2 regions of the Paenibacillus mesotrionivorans genome follow, and region 1 is predicted to be linked to the other one. Evidence: riboswitches for the same ligand, from Rfam matches in the RefSeq annotation. Region 1 holds a riboswitch; the other holds the start of a gene.
What was found. A riboswitch is a leader RNA that binds a small molecule or an ion and turns the genes downstream of it on or off. The one in region 1 is predicted to bind glycine.
Positions count from the first base shown of each region.

Region 2: another riboswitch for glycine. It lies ahead of gcvT (glycine cleavage system aminomethyltransferase GcvT); the one in region 1 lies ahead of ACI1P1_RS08805 (alanine/glycine:cation symporter family protein).

Region 1 is NZ_JBJURJ010000005.1:90,128-97,853, reverse strand. Features, by position in the region: gene ACI1P1_RS08810 (ABC transporter substrate-binding protein) at 1-1,655, shown strand, start outside; gene ACI1P1_RS08805 (alanine/glycine:cation symporter family protein) at 1,724-3,106, opposite strand; glycine riboswitch at 3,275-3,369, opposite strand; gene ACI1P1_RS08800 (acyl-CoA dehydratase activase-related protein) at 3,698-7,726, shown strand, end outside.
Region 2 is NZ_JBJURJ010000009.1:35,213-42,938, forward strand. Features, by position in the region: gene ACI1P1_RS14775 (1,4-dihydroxy-6-naphthoate synthase) at 1-658, shown strand, start outside; gene ACI1P1_RS14780 (AI-2E family transporter) at 748-1,764, shown strand; gene ACI1P1_RS14785 (DUF2264 domain-containing protein) at 1,844-3,004, opposite strand; gene ACI1P1_RS14790 (TrkH family potassium uptake protein) at 3,114-4,517, opposite strand; glycine riboswitch at 4,709-4,811, shown strand; glycine riboswitch at 4,812-4,933, shown strand; gene gcvT (glycine cleavage system aminomethyltransferase GcvT) at 5,024-6,157, shown strand; gene gcvPA (aminomethyl-transferring glycine dehydrogenase subunit GcvPA) at 6,214-7,569, shown strand; gene gcvPB (aminomethyl-transferring glycine dehydrogenase subunit GcvPB) at 7,566-7,726, shown strand, end outside.

The DNA of each region.
Region 1 (7,726 bases):
TGAAAACAATTAGCAAAGTTATGAGTGGTACGTTGGCTGTTATTATGGCAGCAGGGCTGGTTGCATGCAGCGATTCCAAGGATTCCGGCTCCTCGCCGAATGCCAGTGCCCCGGTGGATGAATCCAAGCTGGACTACACGTACGGCGAAAACAAAACCTTCAAGTCCAACGAGCCTGTCACTTATTCCGTTATGTACAGCGATAACGAAGCCTACCCGTACAAACAAAACTGGCGGCTGTGGAGCGCCATCACCGAAAAAAGCAATGTGAATATGAAGCTGACGGTGACAGCTCGGACGGAATATGAAAACCAGAAATCCCTCCTGGTCAACAGCGGCGACGCCCCGTACATCATTCCCAAAACCTATGAGGAAGCATCTTTTGTGGCAGGCGGACAGATTGTTCCCATCAGCGACTGGGTGAAATATATGCCCAACTATACCAAGGCTGTGAAGGATTGGGGGCTGGAGAGTGACCTGCAAGCCAAGCTGCAGGCTAACGGCAAGTATTATGTGCTTCCCGGCCTGTGGGAGTCTGCCGGCGGCGGATACTCCTACGTGATCCGCAAGGATGTGTTCAAGGCTGCCGGCGTAGATGTGGAAGCATTGGAAAACAAGTGGACCTATGAAGATTTTTATGAAGCGCTTAAAAAGGTAAAGACGTTTACAGGTGCCAAATATGTATGGTCCGACCAGTACACCGGCAAATCTACCATGAATATTGCCGCCATAACCTACGGCGTAACCGCTGGTTGGGGTCAAGCCAATGGTTTGCAGTTTGACAAGGACAAGAAGGAATTTTATTTCGCCAATACTACCGCCGACTATAAGGCTTATGTAACCTACCTGAACAAACTGGTGAAGGAAGGCCTGTTGGACCCTGAGTCTTTCACGCAAAACGATGATGCCGCCCGGGCCAAGTTCTACAAGGGTGACACCTATGTGATCAACGGCAACTACCAGTTCCTGGCTGAATCCAAGGCCAAGATGCAGGTGCCCAACGCCGACCTGTACATGACCATTCAACCAGGCGGTCCCAAGGGTCTGCCGCAAATTGAAAACTCCCGTCTGGAAAATGGCGTGATGATCAGCAAAAAAGCGCTGGATGAGCTGGGTCAGGAGAAATTCATCAAGATGCTGCGTTTTGTTGACTGGCTCTGGTATTCCGATGAAGGCCAAACCCTGAGCCTGTGGGGTGTGGAAGGCGAAACCTATACCAAGGACGCCAACGGCAACTTTGCCCTGACCAAGGATATTACCTATAACGGCATGAACCCCACCGGCACCAAAAAGCTGAACGTGGATTATGGCTTTGCCAACGGCGTATTCGCTTACGGCGGCACCACCAAGCTGCGTTTGTCCAAAATGACAGAAGGCGAGAAGAACTTTACAGACCGTGTTCTGAAGAACCGTCAGCCCCGGAAGTCGGCTCCGCCCATCATGGCTTCTGCGGATGAAGGCGAGCAAATGAACCTGATCTCCAAGCCGCTGATGGACTTTATTTCCACTGCTACCCTGAAGTTTATTACCGGCCAGCAGGACATCAACTCCGGCTGGGATGCATACGTCAAACAAGCGGAGGCCAACGGCTCCGCCCGCTACACCAAAATGGCCAACGATGTATTCGCTAAAACCAAGTCGATGCTCGGCTATTAATACGGCAAGCCGGAAAAAGGCATACAAAAAGGCGTCCTCCGGGACGCCTTTTGCTGCTGCCAATCGGGTTATTCCGCTTTCGGCAAGCCGTCTGACTTCAATGAAAATTTAGCCGCTGCCTCGTCTTGGGTATGTTTCCGGTATTTGCGGGTTTCCGCCACAACTACTCCAGACAAGGCGATAAGGGCAATCAGATTGGGGAAGGCCATTAAGCCATTGACGATATCTGCCAGCAGCCAGATGGCGTCCAGCTTGATGAAAGCGCCGCCTGCAACAATGGCTACAAAAATGTAACGGTAGGGTTTGATTCCTTTGACACCGACGAGATATTCGACGCAGCGTTCACCGTAATAGTTCCAGCCGATTATCGTGGTGAAGGCAAAAAGGATAAGGGAGACAGTGATGATTTCGGCGCCGAAGGCAGGGAAGGCGCTTGCGAAGGCATCCTGCGTCATGCTTGCCCCTGCGCTGCTGCCGTTCCATACGCCGGATACAAGGAGAGCCAAGCCTGTCAGATTACAGATAATGATCGTATCGATAAATGTCCCGGTCATGGAAATCAGCCCTTGCTCTGCCGGCCATTTGGTTTTGGCTGCAGCTGCGGCGATGGGGGCGCTCCCCAATCCCGATTCATTGGAGAAAATACCTCTGGCTACGCCGCTTCTCAGGGCCAGCATAATAGTTGCTCCGGCAAAGCCGCCGCTTGCCGCCGTGGCGGAGAAGGCGGATTCCCAAATAAGCGCGATAACGGATGGGAGCTCTCCGGCAAACCGGATCAGAACGCCAAGACAAGCTGCAACATACAGAACAGACATAAAAGGCACAATTTTGGTAGAAACGTTGGAGATGCTTTTAATGCCGCCGATGGTAACGACAGCAGTCAGGATAGCGATCACAACTGCGGTTACCGCCACAGGAATGCCAAAGCTGGATTCGGTTGAGGTGACAATGGCATTCACCTGGGGGAAAGTGCCGATACCAAACAGGGCAACAAGGACGCCGCTGGCGGCAAACAGGATGGCTAACGGCTTAAAACGACGCCCCATACCGTTTTCAATGTAATACATGGGCCCTCCGGAAAATTGCCCGTGTTTGTCTTTGACCCGGTATTTAACCGCCAACAGACCTTCTGCATATTTGGTAGCCATGCCCAAGAACGCGGCCAATAGCATCCAGAAAAGCGCGCCGGGGCCTCCCATCTTGATGGCAGTAGCTACGCCGACAATATTTCCCGTACCCACAGTCGCGGCCAGTGCTGTGCTGAGAGCCCCGAAGCTGCTTATATCGCCATTTCCTTCGTTAGGAGCTTTGCCGATGAGCCGGAGCGCCTTCGGTAGGCGCAGCACTTGCAGCAGACCGAGCCTGACCGTAAGCAGAATGCCGGTTCCCATGACCAGAATCAGAAGGGGTGGACCCCATATCCAGCTGTCGATGCTTTCCAATATACCCATGTGTCATTCCTTCTCCCTTATCAAGTTTTGGTAAACAAAAAAAGCCCGATCCATAGGATCCGACTCTGAAAAACCGATTATAGGTATGGGAAAATACGGGTATGCATAAATAACAGCAAGGAAAATACCCATGTCAATAAACATAAACGCGGAGCATTCCTTCCAAGTGAACCCGTCTCTGTCCTTTTGCCTGAGAGTTTAAGCAGGTATTGCCTGCCGTGCCCCTTCGGCGCCCAATAATGGATCTCTCCAGAGTGCTGTCCGTTAACGGTCCCGCTTCCTGTTCGGAAGCACCTGAGAGCGTACCCCTTCGGTTGAAACGATGGTTTCATCTCCCGCTAACATCATCCAGCTGATTGAATTATGAAGTTGTAAATTGAATTTTGGTTAATTATAACCGCCTCTATGGAAGGCAACAAGTGAACAAAGTGTGAATGGTCATCTTTCCCGGAGAATAAAAGCATAGCCTATGTCTGTAAAGATTTGAATAATGATAATTAAGGTCTTACGTCCGGGCGGGTTCGGCATTATAATGGGAAGATAGACTTCATATGCCAATTCGGGTTGGCAGTAGAAAGAGTGTGAACACACATGAGGGATCGGTTATGCATGGGACTGGATATCGGTTCCACAACTGTAAAGCTGGTGATTCTGGATGGGCATGGGCAGCTGATCTATGACAAATACGAACGCCATTACTCGGATATCCGCACCACAACATTTCGTTTGTTAAAAGAGGCCTGTGTCCGTTATTCCGGCTCCAGCGTATCTGTGCGCGTAACCGGTTCCGGCGGCATTGCCGTCTCCAAGTGGCTGGGTCTGCCCTTCATCCAGGAGGTGGTGGCCGGAACGGAGGCGGTGGAGCGGTTTATCCCCCACACGGATGTGGCCATTGAGCTGGGGGGCGAGGATGCCAAGATCACGTTTTTCCAGGGGACGGTGGACCAGCGGATGAACGGCGCCTGTGCCGGCGGCACGGGAGCCTTCGTGGACCAGATGGCGGCGCTGCTCCAGACTGACGCGGCAGGCTTGAACGAGCTGGCAGGCCGCTACCAGACGCTGTACCCCATCGCCTCGCGCTGCGGCGTGTTCGCCAAAACGGACGTGCAGCCGCTTCTGAATGAAGGCGCCAACCGGGAGGACATTGCCGCCTCCGTCTTCCAAGCCGTGGTAAACCAGACCATCGGAGGGTTGGCGGGCGGCAAAAAAATCAAAGGCAATGTGGCATTCCTGGGAGGACCTCTGTACTACCTGACGGAGCTGCGGCGGCGTTTTATCGAAACCCTCGCTTTGCCTCCGGAGCAGGTGATCATGCCTGCGCATTCCCAGTTGTACGTGGCTATGGGGGCGGCGTTGTCCGCCCGTGGAGATGAGCCGGTGACCATCAAGTCTCTGGGAGCATCCCTGCCCCGGCTGTTCGAGGCCCGTGAGGAGGCCTCCGGCAGGCTTGCGCCTCTGTTTGCCTCGGAGGAGGAGCTGGAGCAGTTCCGGCATAGACATAACCGGACCGTAGGGCAGCGCAGCCTGGCTGATTATGCGGGCAAATGCTTCTTAGGGATCGATGCCGGCTCCACCACCACCAAAGCGGCCCTGATCGACGAAGAGGGCAACCTTTTGTTTACCCGGTATATGCGCAACGGCGGCAAACCGCTTCAATCGGCAGTTTCCATCGTGCGGGAGATGTACCAGGAGATGCCTGCGGGAGCCACTGTAGCCGGTGCCACCATTACCGGGTACGGCGAGGGGCTGATCCAGGCGGCGCTGGGTGCCGAATGGGGCGAGATCGAGACGGTGGCCCACTATAAGGCGGCAAGCTATTTCCTGCCGGAGGTGGATCTGATCATCGATATCGGCGGCCAGGATATGAAGTGCCTGCGGATCAAAAACGGGGCCATCGACAGCATCATGCTAAACGAGGCCTGCTCGTCGGGCTGCGGCTCCTTCCTGGAATCCTTCGCCGAATCCCTGCAGATGAATGTGGAGGAGTTCGCGCAGAACGCCTTGCTGGCCAAGGAGCCCTTGGACCTGGGCTCCCGCTGCACCGTCTTCATGAACTCCAAGGTGAAGCAGGCCCAGAAGGAAGGCGCTACCGTGGGGGAAATCTCTGCGGGGCTATCCTACTCTGTAATTCATAATGCCCTGTACAAGGTGATCAAGATTCGCAACCCGGAGGAGCTGGGCCGGCATATCGTCGTTCAGGGAGGAACCTTCAAGAATGATGCGGTGCTGCGGGCTTTTGAACGGCTGACGGGCCGGGAGACGGTGCGGCCGGAGATTGCCGGCATCATGGGCGCCTTCGGCGCCGCCCTGATCGCCCGTGAACGCGGCGCCGCCAATGAGCGCAGCACGCTTCTGGGTGCGGAGGCCTTGGAGCTCCTGGCCTTCGAGTCGAAGATGGAGCGCTGCAAGCTGTGCGGCAACCAATGTCTGATGACAGTGAACAGCTTCGGCGACGGCAGGCGCCACGTGACCGGCAACCGCTGCGAACGGGGAGCTGGCGGGGAGAAGTCCTGCGGGGATACGCCCAATCTGTTCGATTACAAATACAAGCGGCTGTTCGGCTACAAGTCCCTGCCGGAGGAGGAAGCGGTCCGGGGCAAGGTGGGCATTCCTCGGGTGCTGAACATGTACGAGAATTATCCCTTCTGGCATACCTTCTTCACGGCCCTGAAGTTCAGAGTGGAGCTGTCGCCCAAGTCCACCCGGCGGCTGTATGAGCAGGGACTGGAGTCCGTACCTTCGGATACGGTCTGCTTCCCGGCCAAGCTGACACACGGCCATGTCACCAGTCTGGCGAAACGGGATGTGCGGTTTATCTTTTATCCATGCCTGCCTTATGAGCGCAACGAACATCCCGATGCCAACGACCATTACAATTGTCCGGTTGTGGCCTCCTACCCGGAGGTGCTGCACAACAATCTGGATGTGCTGAAGGAGCGGGAAGTGCCCTTCCTGTACCCGTATCTGCCCTATGACAATACAGAGCGCCTGGCCCGGCGGCTGTATGAGGAGCTGCAGGAGTACGGCGTCACCCGCCATGAGGTGGAGGCGGCGGTGCTGGCGGCCAGGGAGGAGGAAACCCGGGCCCAGGCGGATATCCGCCGCAAGGGGGAGGAAACCCTGCAGATGCTGAAGGCTACGGGGCAGCGGGGCATTGTGCTGGCGGGACGCCCTTATCATCTGGATCCGGAAATCCATCACGGTATCCCTGATCTGGTAGCAGGAATGGGGCTTGCCGTCCTAACGGAGGATTCCGTTGCCCATCTGGAGAAGGTGGAGCGTCCCCTGACCTTCGTGGATCAATGGATGTACCATTCCCGGCTGTATGCGGCTGCCTCTCTGGTGGCCCGTGAGCCGAACCTGGAGCTGGTGCAGCTGAACTCCTTCGGCTGCGGCATCGATGCCATTACCGGAGACCAGGTGAAGGAAATTCTTGAGCAGTCCGGCCGGATGTTTACCCTCTTGAAGATCGACGAAGGCAGCAATTTGGGGGCGGTGCGCATCCGCATCCGGTCCCTCTTGGCGGCCATGGAGGAACGCCGGGCGTTGGAGCGGAAGAGAACGGACACCGGCGGTACGGCGGCGGCTGCAGCAGCGCCGGGTAGAGGCAAACGTACCCGGAGGCTGTTCACCGAGGACATGCGCCGGAACCATACCATTCTGGTGCCGCAGATGTCGCCGATCCACTTCGAGCTGCTGGAGGAGGCCTTCCAGGCATCAGGCTACAATCTGAAGGTGATTACAACCACCGACAAAAAAACGGTGGATGCGGGTCTGCAGTTTGTGAACAATGACGCCTGCTTCCCCTCCATCCTGGTGGTGGGCCAGCTGGTGTCGGCCCTGAAGTCCGGCAAGTATGACCCGAAGAACACCTCCGTGATGATTACCCAGACCGGAGGCGGCTGCCGGGCTACCAACTACATCGGCTTCCTGCGCAAGGCTTTGGCCGATGCGGGCTTCGGGGATGTGGCGGTGATCCCCCTGGGCTTCACCTCCGAACCCTCCGGCCCGGGCTTCAAGGTTTCTCTGGGGCTGCTGAACAAGGGTGTTATGGCCTTTGCTTATGGGGATTTGCTGATGCGGCTCCTGTACCGGACCCGGCCTTATGAGCTGGAGGCGGGAGCAGCTGCAGCCTTGTTCCGGAAGTGGATGGACCGCTGCAAGGAATCTGTCCGTTCCGGAAAACGGAATGTGTACAAAGCCACCATCCGCAGCATTGTGGAGGATTTCGAGGGGCTTCCCCTTCACGATGGCCGCAAACCCCGCGTGGGTGTGGTCGGTGAGATCCTCATCAAGTTCCATCCCGGCGCCAACAATGATATTGTGGGTTACCTGGAGCAGGAGGGTATGGAAGCCGTGGTGCCGGACCTGCTGGACTTTTTCTTGTACTGCATCTATGATTCCGACTTTTATTATAAAAAGCTGAACCGGAAAGTAAGCAAGCATCTTGCCATGCAGGCGGTCACCAAAATTCTCGAAGGTTACCGTACGGAAATGCGTGCGGCTCTGTCCAAGAGCACCCGGTTTACGCCGCCCCATACCATCATGGAGCTAACCCGCAAGGTGGAGGGGCTGGTATCCCTGGGCAATCAATGCGGGGAGGGCTGGCTGCTCACCGCC
Region 2 (7,726 bases), on a different contig from region 1:
CCATCTTTTGCCCTGCGGCGGAGCCTTGGGACGCGGCTGTGGTCCCTTGGTGCTGACGGCTGACCCGGCTTCGGCGGAGCAAGGCCCGTCCGTTTTGTCCGGTAAACGTGTAGCCGTCCCCAGCGAACGCTCCACCGCTTATCTGCTGTTCCGGCTTTGGGCGGCGAAGCAGGTGCCGGGAGGCATCGGTGAGGTGGTGGTGATGCCGTTTCATAAGATCATGCCTGCCGTGCAGAAGGGGGAAATCGACGCCGGGCTGGTTATTCATGAAGCCCGGTTCACCTACCCCAACTACGGGCTGACCATGCTTGCGGACATGGGGGCCTGGTGGGAGGAAGACACCGGCTTGCCTATCCCCTTAGGGGCGATAATCGCCCGCAAGGATCTGGACCCGGCGCAGGTGGCCGGATGGGTCCGCGCTTCGGTGGAATATGCATGGGCTAACCCGCAGGCCTCCCGCTCCTACGTGCTGGAGCATGCCCAGGAGATGTCGCCCCAGGTGGCGGATGCCCATATCGGCCTGTACGTGAATGAGTTTACCCGCAATTTGGGGGAGCAGGGTTACGGAGCCGTCCGCGCCTTGCTGACTAGAGCTGCAGAGGAAGGACTTGTTCCAGCCGTAACACCCGGAATGCTGGAAAACGCCGGTTTTTATTAAGCAGCGGATTCATGTATAATAAATGAAGACAGATTAAGCCCCGAGGGTGTGCCCGTTTTCCCAGCGGCTGGTGAACAGGAGCAGTGGCAATGGATTATTTCAGGAATGTTTTTTCGAATCCCACAGTAAAGCGCTTTTCCATTCTGGGACTGATCTGTATCCTCTTGTACTTTATGAGGGATATGCTGAATCTGGTGCTGCTGGTGTTTTTGTTCACCTTCATCATGAACAGCCTTCAGTCCCACATTACCGCATGGCTGAACCGGTTTTTCAAGGTGCCTTATCATGTGGTGGTCATTCTGCTCTATCTGGGGGTTGTGGGTCTGGTGACCCTGGGGATCGTCATGTACTCCCCCAAGATCGTATCCCAGATCAGACAGCTTTCCGATTACCTGATCAAGATCGCAGGCAATCCGCCGGGCAACACGCAAATTTCCCAGTATATTGCCGATGCCTTGAAGCAGATGAACTTCCAATCCTATCTTCAGCATGGGTTTGACTACATCCTGATCATCAGCAACTGGGGTACCACCTTTTTGATGGCGCTGATCCTAAGCCTTTTCTTCATTCTGGAGAAGAACCGGATTGTGAAATTCACCAATAAGCTGCGCGTCAGCAAAATTGCGTGGCTCTACCAGGAAATGGAGTATTTCGGCCGCAAATTCGTACGTTCCTTCGGCAAGGTGATTGAGGCGCAATTTATGATTGCCCTGTTCAATACGGTGTTCACCGTGGTCGGCTTGTCTCTGCTGGGATTCCCGTACCTGTTTGCACTGGGGATTATGGTGTTTGTGCTGAGTCTGATCCCGGTGGCGGGGGTTATGATCTCGCTGATTCCGCTGGGAATTATCGGATATACCCTGGACGGAATTCTGATGGTGGTGTATGTGGTTATCATGATAACCGTTCTGCACTTCATCGAAGGTTATTTCCTGAATCCCAAGCTGATGTCCTCCAAAACCAACCTGCCCGTATTCTATACCTTCGTGATTCTGCTGTTCTCGGAGCATTATCTGGGTGTTTGGGGCTTCATTATCGGCATTCCCATCTTCATCTTCATTCTGGATATTCTTGATGTGCCGGTTCTGGATGAACCCAAGGCCTGACCATCCGCTTAAAAATAAAAACCGCTTCCGGCAATTGCTGCCGCGGAGCGGTTTGTTATTTGGAAATTGGTTTTTCCCATTATTCCCCTAACGCATGGTCACATACAGCCGGCTGGCCGGACCACATTCTCACAGAGGTCCATTCCCGGGGTTCACCCGACCAGAACTCGTCTCCTGCGGGAAGGCCCAGAGGCAGGAATACGGCTGAACACAGATACAGGCTGCCTGTTGAAATATACCGCTCGGCCACATCCGGCTGGCTTCCGGTAAAGCCGATGCGCAGCCAGCCGCTGCCGTCGAAGGTTCCCGGTACAGCCAACGTCCGCCGGATGACGGCCGTCAGAGCGCAGCGGACCTGAGCGGGACATACTCCAGCCGGAAGGGTATGCTGCAGCGCCATCTGGGAGAGATGCTGCATGGCGCCGAAGCGGTAGGCCAAGGAGCGGCCAATAGGCGGGAAGGTGCCGTCCGGTGCAATGAAACGCTCCAGAATTTCACCGTAGCGTACAGCCCGCCGTTGAATAGCCGGGGCCATAGCCGCCCATTCGTTGGAGGCGCTGCCGACGGAACGGATGATATCCACCAGCATGGGCTGGATCACGAAGCTGTTATAGTAGTCCCAATGGAAGTCCGGTCCGTCCCCGTATGCCCCGTCGCCTGCATACCATTGCTCATGCTGCCGCAGGGCATAGTCGATGCGCATGGGGTCCCAGTCTTCCTCACCCATATGCCGCAGCGCTGCTTCGATCATGGCCGAAAACAGCAGCCAATTGCAGAAGAATGGCTTCCGGGTGCGGGTTTGCTTCAGCGCCGCCGCCACATTTTGCCGGACACGGAGCTCCAGCTTGTCCCACAGCTCGCCGGGAGCCCGCAAGATGGCATGAGCCAGGAAGGCCGCATCCACAATGGGCTGGTATTCGTAGCTGAAGTTCAGGTAATCCGGTGATTCCGGATCTGTAGCGGCATCGAGGCATGACCGGGCAAGCCTGGCGAATTCCCGTCTCAGCTGCTCCTCCTCCGGGTCTTCCGCAGGCGTCTCCAGCCAGGGGGCCAGTCCGGTCATGGTGCGGGCGAAGGCCTCCAGATGGGAAAAGTGAGCCCGGTCGCTTTCACATCCGGCTGCACATTCCACGGGCATGACCGCCTTCAGCTCTCTGCGGGCCAGGTGCTCCAACACGGGCCGGGCGATGGCCGTCAGTGATTCCACCCAATATTTACGGTCTTTAAGGCCTGGTAACATTCCTTTTTCCTCCCTTATTAAGCAAACCAAAGCGTTGTTTTCTTCAGTCTAGGAGTGTTAGCTGTAAGCGTCAAGGAAAACGTTTTCTCGAGTCTGTCTATCGGTGCACTCAGCCGATAAGAATGTTGTCCTCCGGGTAACCGATTTTGGAGACCCGTTTCTTTTGGGACAGGGCGTACGCCAGTGTTAAGGGGCCCAACCTTCCGGCAAACATGGTAATGGTTACGATCACCTTGCCGGCGGGTGAAAGATCCGGTGTCAGCCCCATGGACATGCCGGTGGTGCTAAACGCAGAGACCGCTTCAAATAAAATGGATAGAAACTGCTCGTGCATCAAATCCTCGGTAATGGTCAAGGCCATGGTGACGATCAACACCCCGGCAATGGCGCTCATGGTGACGGCCAAAGCCCGCATCACCGTTTCCTGGTTAATCTTCCGCCCGAAGGCGTGGATTTGGCCGCCTCCCCGGAAGGTGTTGAAGGTGGCCAGCACCAGTACAATGAAGGTGTTGATTTTGATGCCGCCCCCTGTACCGCCCGATGCGGCGCCGATAAACATCAGGATAATCATGAGAAATTGGGTGGCGGACAGCATGCTCCCGATTTCGATGGAGTTGAAGCCGGCGCTTCGAGGGGCGGACCCTTGGAAAAAAGCAGCCAGCAGCCGTTCTGACCAGGTCAGGTTGCCGAAGGTAGCCGGGTTCCAGCTCTCCAGCAGGAATACCAGCAGGAAACCAAGGAAGGTCAGGATAGCCGAACCCAGCAGCACCACCTTGGAATGCAGGGACAGCTTCCGCCAGGACCGTTTGCGCAGTACCTCTACCACAACGATAAAGCCCAATCCCCCGATCAGGAACAACACGGTAATGGTCAGGTTCACCACCGGATCGCCGATATGCCGGGAGAGGCTGTCGTGCCACAGGGAAAAGCCCGCATTGTTAAAGGCCGATATGGCATGAAAGATGCCGTAATAGGAAGCCCGGGCCCAGCCCATTTCCCCCTGCCACCGCAGGGCCAAAATAATTGCCGCTACCGTTTCCAGGACGAAGGAAATGGCCACCATATGCAAGGACAGGCGGACAAGTCCCTGCACCGAAGTGGATTGGGTGGTCTGCTGCAGGATCAGCCGCTGCTTCAGCCCGATTTTGCGGCCCAGGATAATGGCTACCATCACACCCATGGTCATAAAACCGAGGCCCCCCACCTGAATCAGGACCATGATTACAATTTCCCCCAGATGGGAAAATGAGCCGCTGGTATCGATGACAATCAGGCCGTTTACGCACACAGCGGAGGTAGCGGTAAAAAAGGCATTCAAAAACCCCACCGACTCCCCGTTTTCGGCAGCATGGGGAAGGGAGAGCAGAACAGCACCCGCAAGAATAAGAATAATAAAGATGGCTGTAACCAATTGGGGCGGGCTGATTCTATTTTTGATCCGGTTCAGAAAAAGGTCCATCCGTTCGTAATTCCGTCTGACCGGGCTCAGCCTGCTGGCAAGGTTTTTCATCATGGTGCGGTTCTCCTTGAAGGCGGTTTGTCCGCCATTTTGAAGTTTGTCATTTTGGCTGGAATTGGCATCATCATAAGGGAAATCGGTGCTTTTGTCAAAATGGTGAAAATTCGGTGAAAGTTTCATTGCACCTGCCTTGGCCGGGCGTTTATAATGGGGCTAACGATGGTAAACTACAACTGAATAGGCGGATGATGGCAGCGGGAGAGATCGCCTGTGAATGAAAGTGGCGGCGCCGAAGGAGTAAACCTGGCAGCAGGTGAATCTCTCAGGCAAAAGGACCTCTGCCGGACGCAACTCTGGAGAGCATCACGGGATATTGTCGTATCATAAGGATATAACCCGGGATCACCCAAGGGGAAACTTGAACTGTTCAACAGGCAAGGCAACTCTCAGGTACAAGGGACAGAGCGGAAGGCTACCGGAGCTATTCGTGAAAAACACGGATGGTTTCCTATTTGAGCCTTTTCGCCTGTCCTTTTTTATATTTTTTTGGAGGTGGCGGCATGGAGGGATTGAAGCGGACGCCGTTGTTCCCTTGTTACGGGGAAACGGAAGGGGCGCGCTGTATTGATTTCGGCGGCTGGGAGCTGCCGGTGCAATTTGCCGGCATCCAGGCGGAGCATGATGCGGTCCGGCAGCGGGCCGGGCTGTTCGATGTGTCCCACATGGGAGAGTTCCTTGTGGCGGGGCCGGAGGCGGAAGCTTTCCTCCAGCGGATGACCGTGAATGATGTTTCCAAGCTGGCGCCGGGGCAAGCCCAGTATTCGCTGCTGTGTTACCCGGAGGGCGGTGTGGTGGACGATCTGCTGATCTACCGCATGGGTGAGGAGCGTTTTATGCTGGTGGTGAACGCCTCCAACATCGCCAAGGACTTTCAATGGCTGGAGAGCCATCTGCCTGCAGCAGGTGAAGGGACAGTTCCCGCCGTGGAGCTGACGGATTGCTCCGACGCCACTTCGCTTCTGGCGCTGCAAGGGCCTGCGGCGGCACGGATTTTGGGCAAGGTGACGGATGCTCCCGTTGGGGAGCTGGGGCCATTCAGGTTCTTGGAGGAGGCTCATGTCTGCGGTGTGCAAGCCTTGGTCTCCCACACCGGCTACACCGGGGAGGATGGCTTTGAGCTGTATCTGCGGGCAGAGGATGCAGCCACCGTGTGGCGCGGACTGTTGGCCGCCGGCAAAGACGACGGTTTGGTCCCCGTCGGATTGGGAGCCAGGGATACGCTGCGTTTTGAGGCGAGGCTGCCACTCTACGGCCAGGAGCTTTCCAGGGAGATTACCCCTTTGGAGGCGGGACTGGGGATCTTTGTGAAGCTGGATAAAGGGGAGTTTATTGGCCGGGAGGCTTTGTTGAAGCAAAAGGAGGCAGGACTGCCCCGGAAGCTGGCGGGTATCGAGATGCTGGACAGAGGTATTCCACGCAGCCATTATCCGGTGTACGCCGGGCCCGAAGGAGAGCTTATCGGCGAAATCACCACAGGCACCCAATCCCCTACCCTGAAACGGAATGTGGGGCTGGCCCTGCTGAAGCGGGAGTACACCACGCCGGATACGGAGGTGTGGGTAGAAATCCGCGGCAAACGGCTGAAGGCCAAGGTGGTCAAAACCCCGTTTTACCGGAGGAGCAAGGAGAGTTAAGAGGTTAGTGGCATGAAACAGGAACAAGGAACCAGGAGACAGGAGGAGTTAACCATATGAAGCATCGGTACTTGCCTATGACGCCGGAGGACGAACAGCAAATGCTGGAGGTGATTGGCGCGCAATCCGTGGCGGAGCTGTTCGCAGACATTCCCGAAGCGGTGAAATATTCTGGAACTCTGCCCATGTCCGGGGCTTTAAGCGAGCCGGCATTAATGAAGCATCTTAAGGGGCTTGCCTCCCGGAATGCCGACTTTGAACGGTATACCTCCTTTTTGGGGGCGGGGCTGTACGACCACCAAATTCCCGTAGTGATCCAGCATCTTATCTCCCGCTCCGAGTTTTATACGGCTTACACCCCTTATCAGCCGGAAATTAGCCAAGGCGAGCTTCAGGCCATCTTCGAATTCCAGTCCTATATCTGCGAGCTGACCGGTATGAAGGTGGCCAACGCCAGCATGTACGACGGGGCGACGGCGCTGGCTGAAGCGGCAGCCCTTACGGCAGGAGCGGTTAAGCGGCGCAAAATCATCGTGTCCCGGACGGTGCACCCCGAAGCCCGGGAGATTGTCCGCACTACGGCCCGCGGCCTTGATCTGGAGATCGTGGAGGTGGACTTCAAGGACGGGGTTACCGATCTGCAAAAGCTGGCAGCCTCAATTGACGGTGACACTGCTGCGGTATTGGTGCAAACCCCCAATTTCCTGGGCCATCTGGAGGATATTCCGGCCATCGAGGCCTTGATCCACGAAGCCAAGGGCCTGCTGGTTATGAGTGTAAACCCGCTATCCCTGGGCTTGCTGGAATCCCCTGGCAAGCTGAGAGCCGATGTGGTGGTTGGCGATGCCCAGCCTTTAGGGATTCCCGCCTCCTTCGGCGGCCCCACCTGCGGCTTCTTCGCGGTGACGGAGGCGCTGATGCGCCGGATGCCCGGGCGGATCGTAGGCCAGACGGTGGACAAGGACGGCAAACGCGGCTTTGTGCTGACCCTTCAAGCACGGGAGCAGCATATCCGCCGGGAGAAGGCCACCTCGAATATTTGCTCCAACCAGGCGCTCCTGGCACTGTGCGCATCGGTATATATGTCCGTCATGGGCAAAGAGGGCTTCCGCGAGGCGGCACTTCTGAACTACCGCAAAGCCCGGTATGCCGCTGGATTGGCGGAGGCTGCCGGGAGTAAGACGCGGCTCGCCTTTGCCGCTCCCTTCTTTAATGAATTTGTGCTCCGCCTGCCGGAAGGTGCGGATATCCAAGCGGTGAATACCAAGCTGCTGGAAAAAGGCTTTCTCGGCGGGTACGATCTGGGATGGGCTTACCCGGAGCTGTCCGGACACATGCTGGTGGCTGTTACCGAGCAGCGGACCAAGGAAGAAATCGACGCATTCATGCGGGAACTGGAGGCTTGTCTATGAAACCGGAAAAAGCGCTGATCTTTGAGTTGAGCAAGCCGGGCAGAACCGCCTATTCGCTGCCGGAATGCGACGTCCCCGAGGCGGACCCGGCCGAGGGGATTCCCTCCGGTCTGCTGCGCACAGCCCCCGCCGTGCTGCCGGAGGTGTCGGAGGTGGA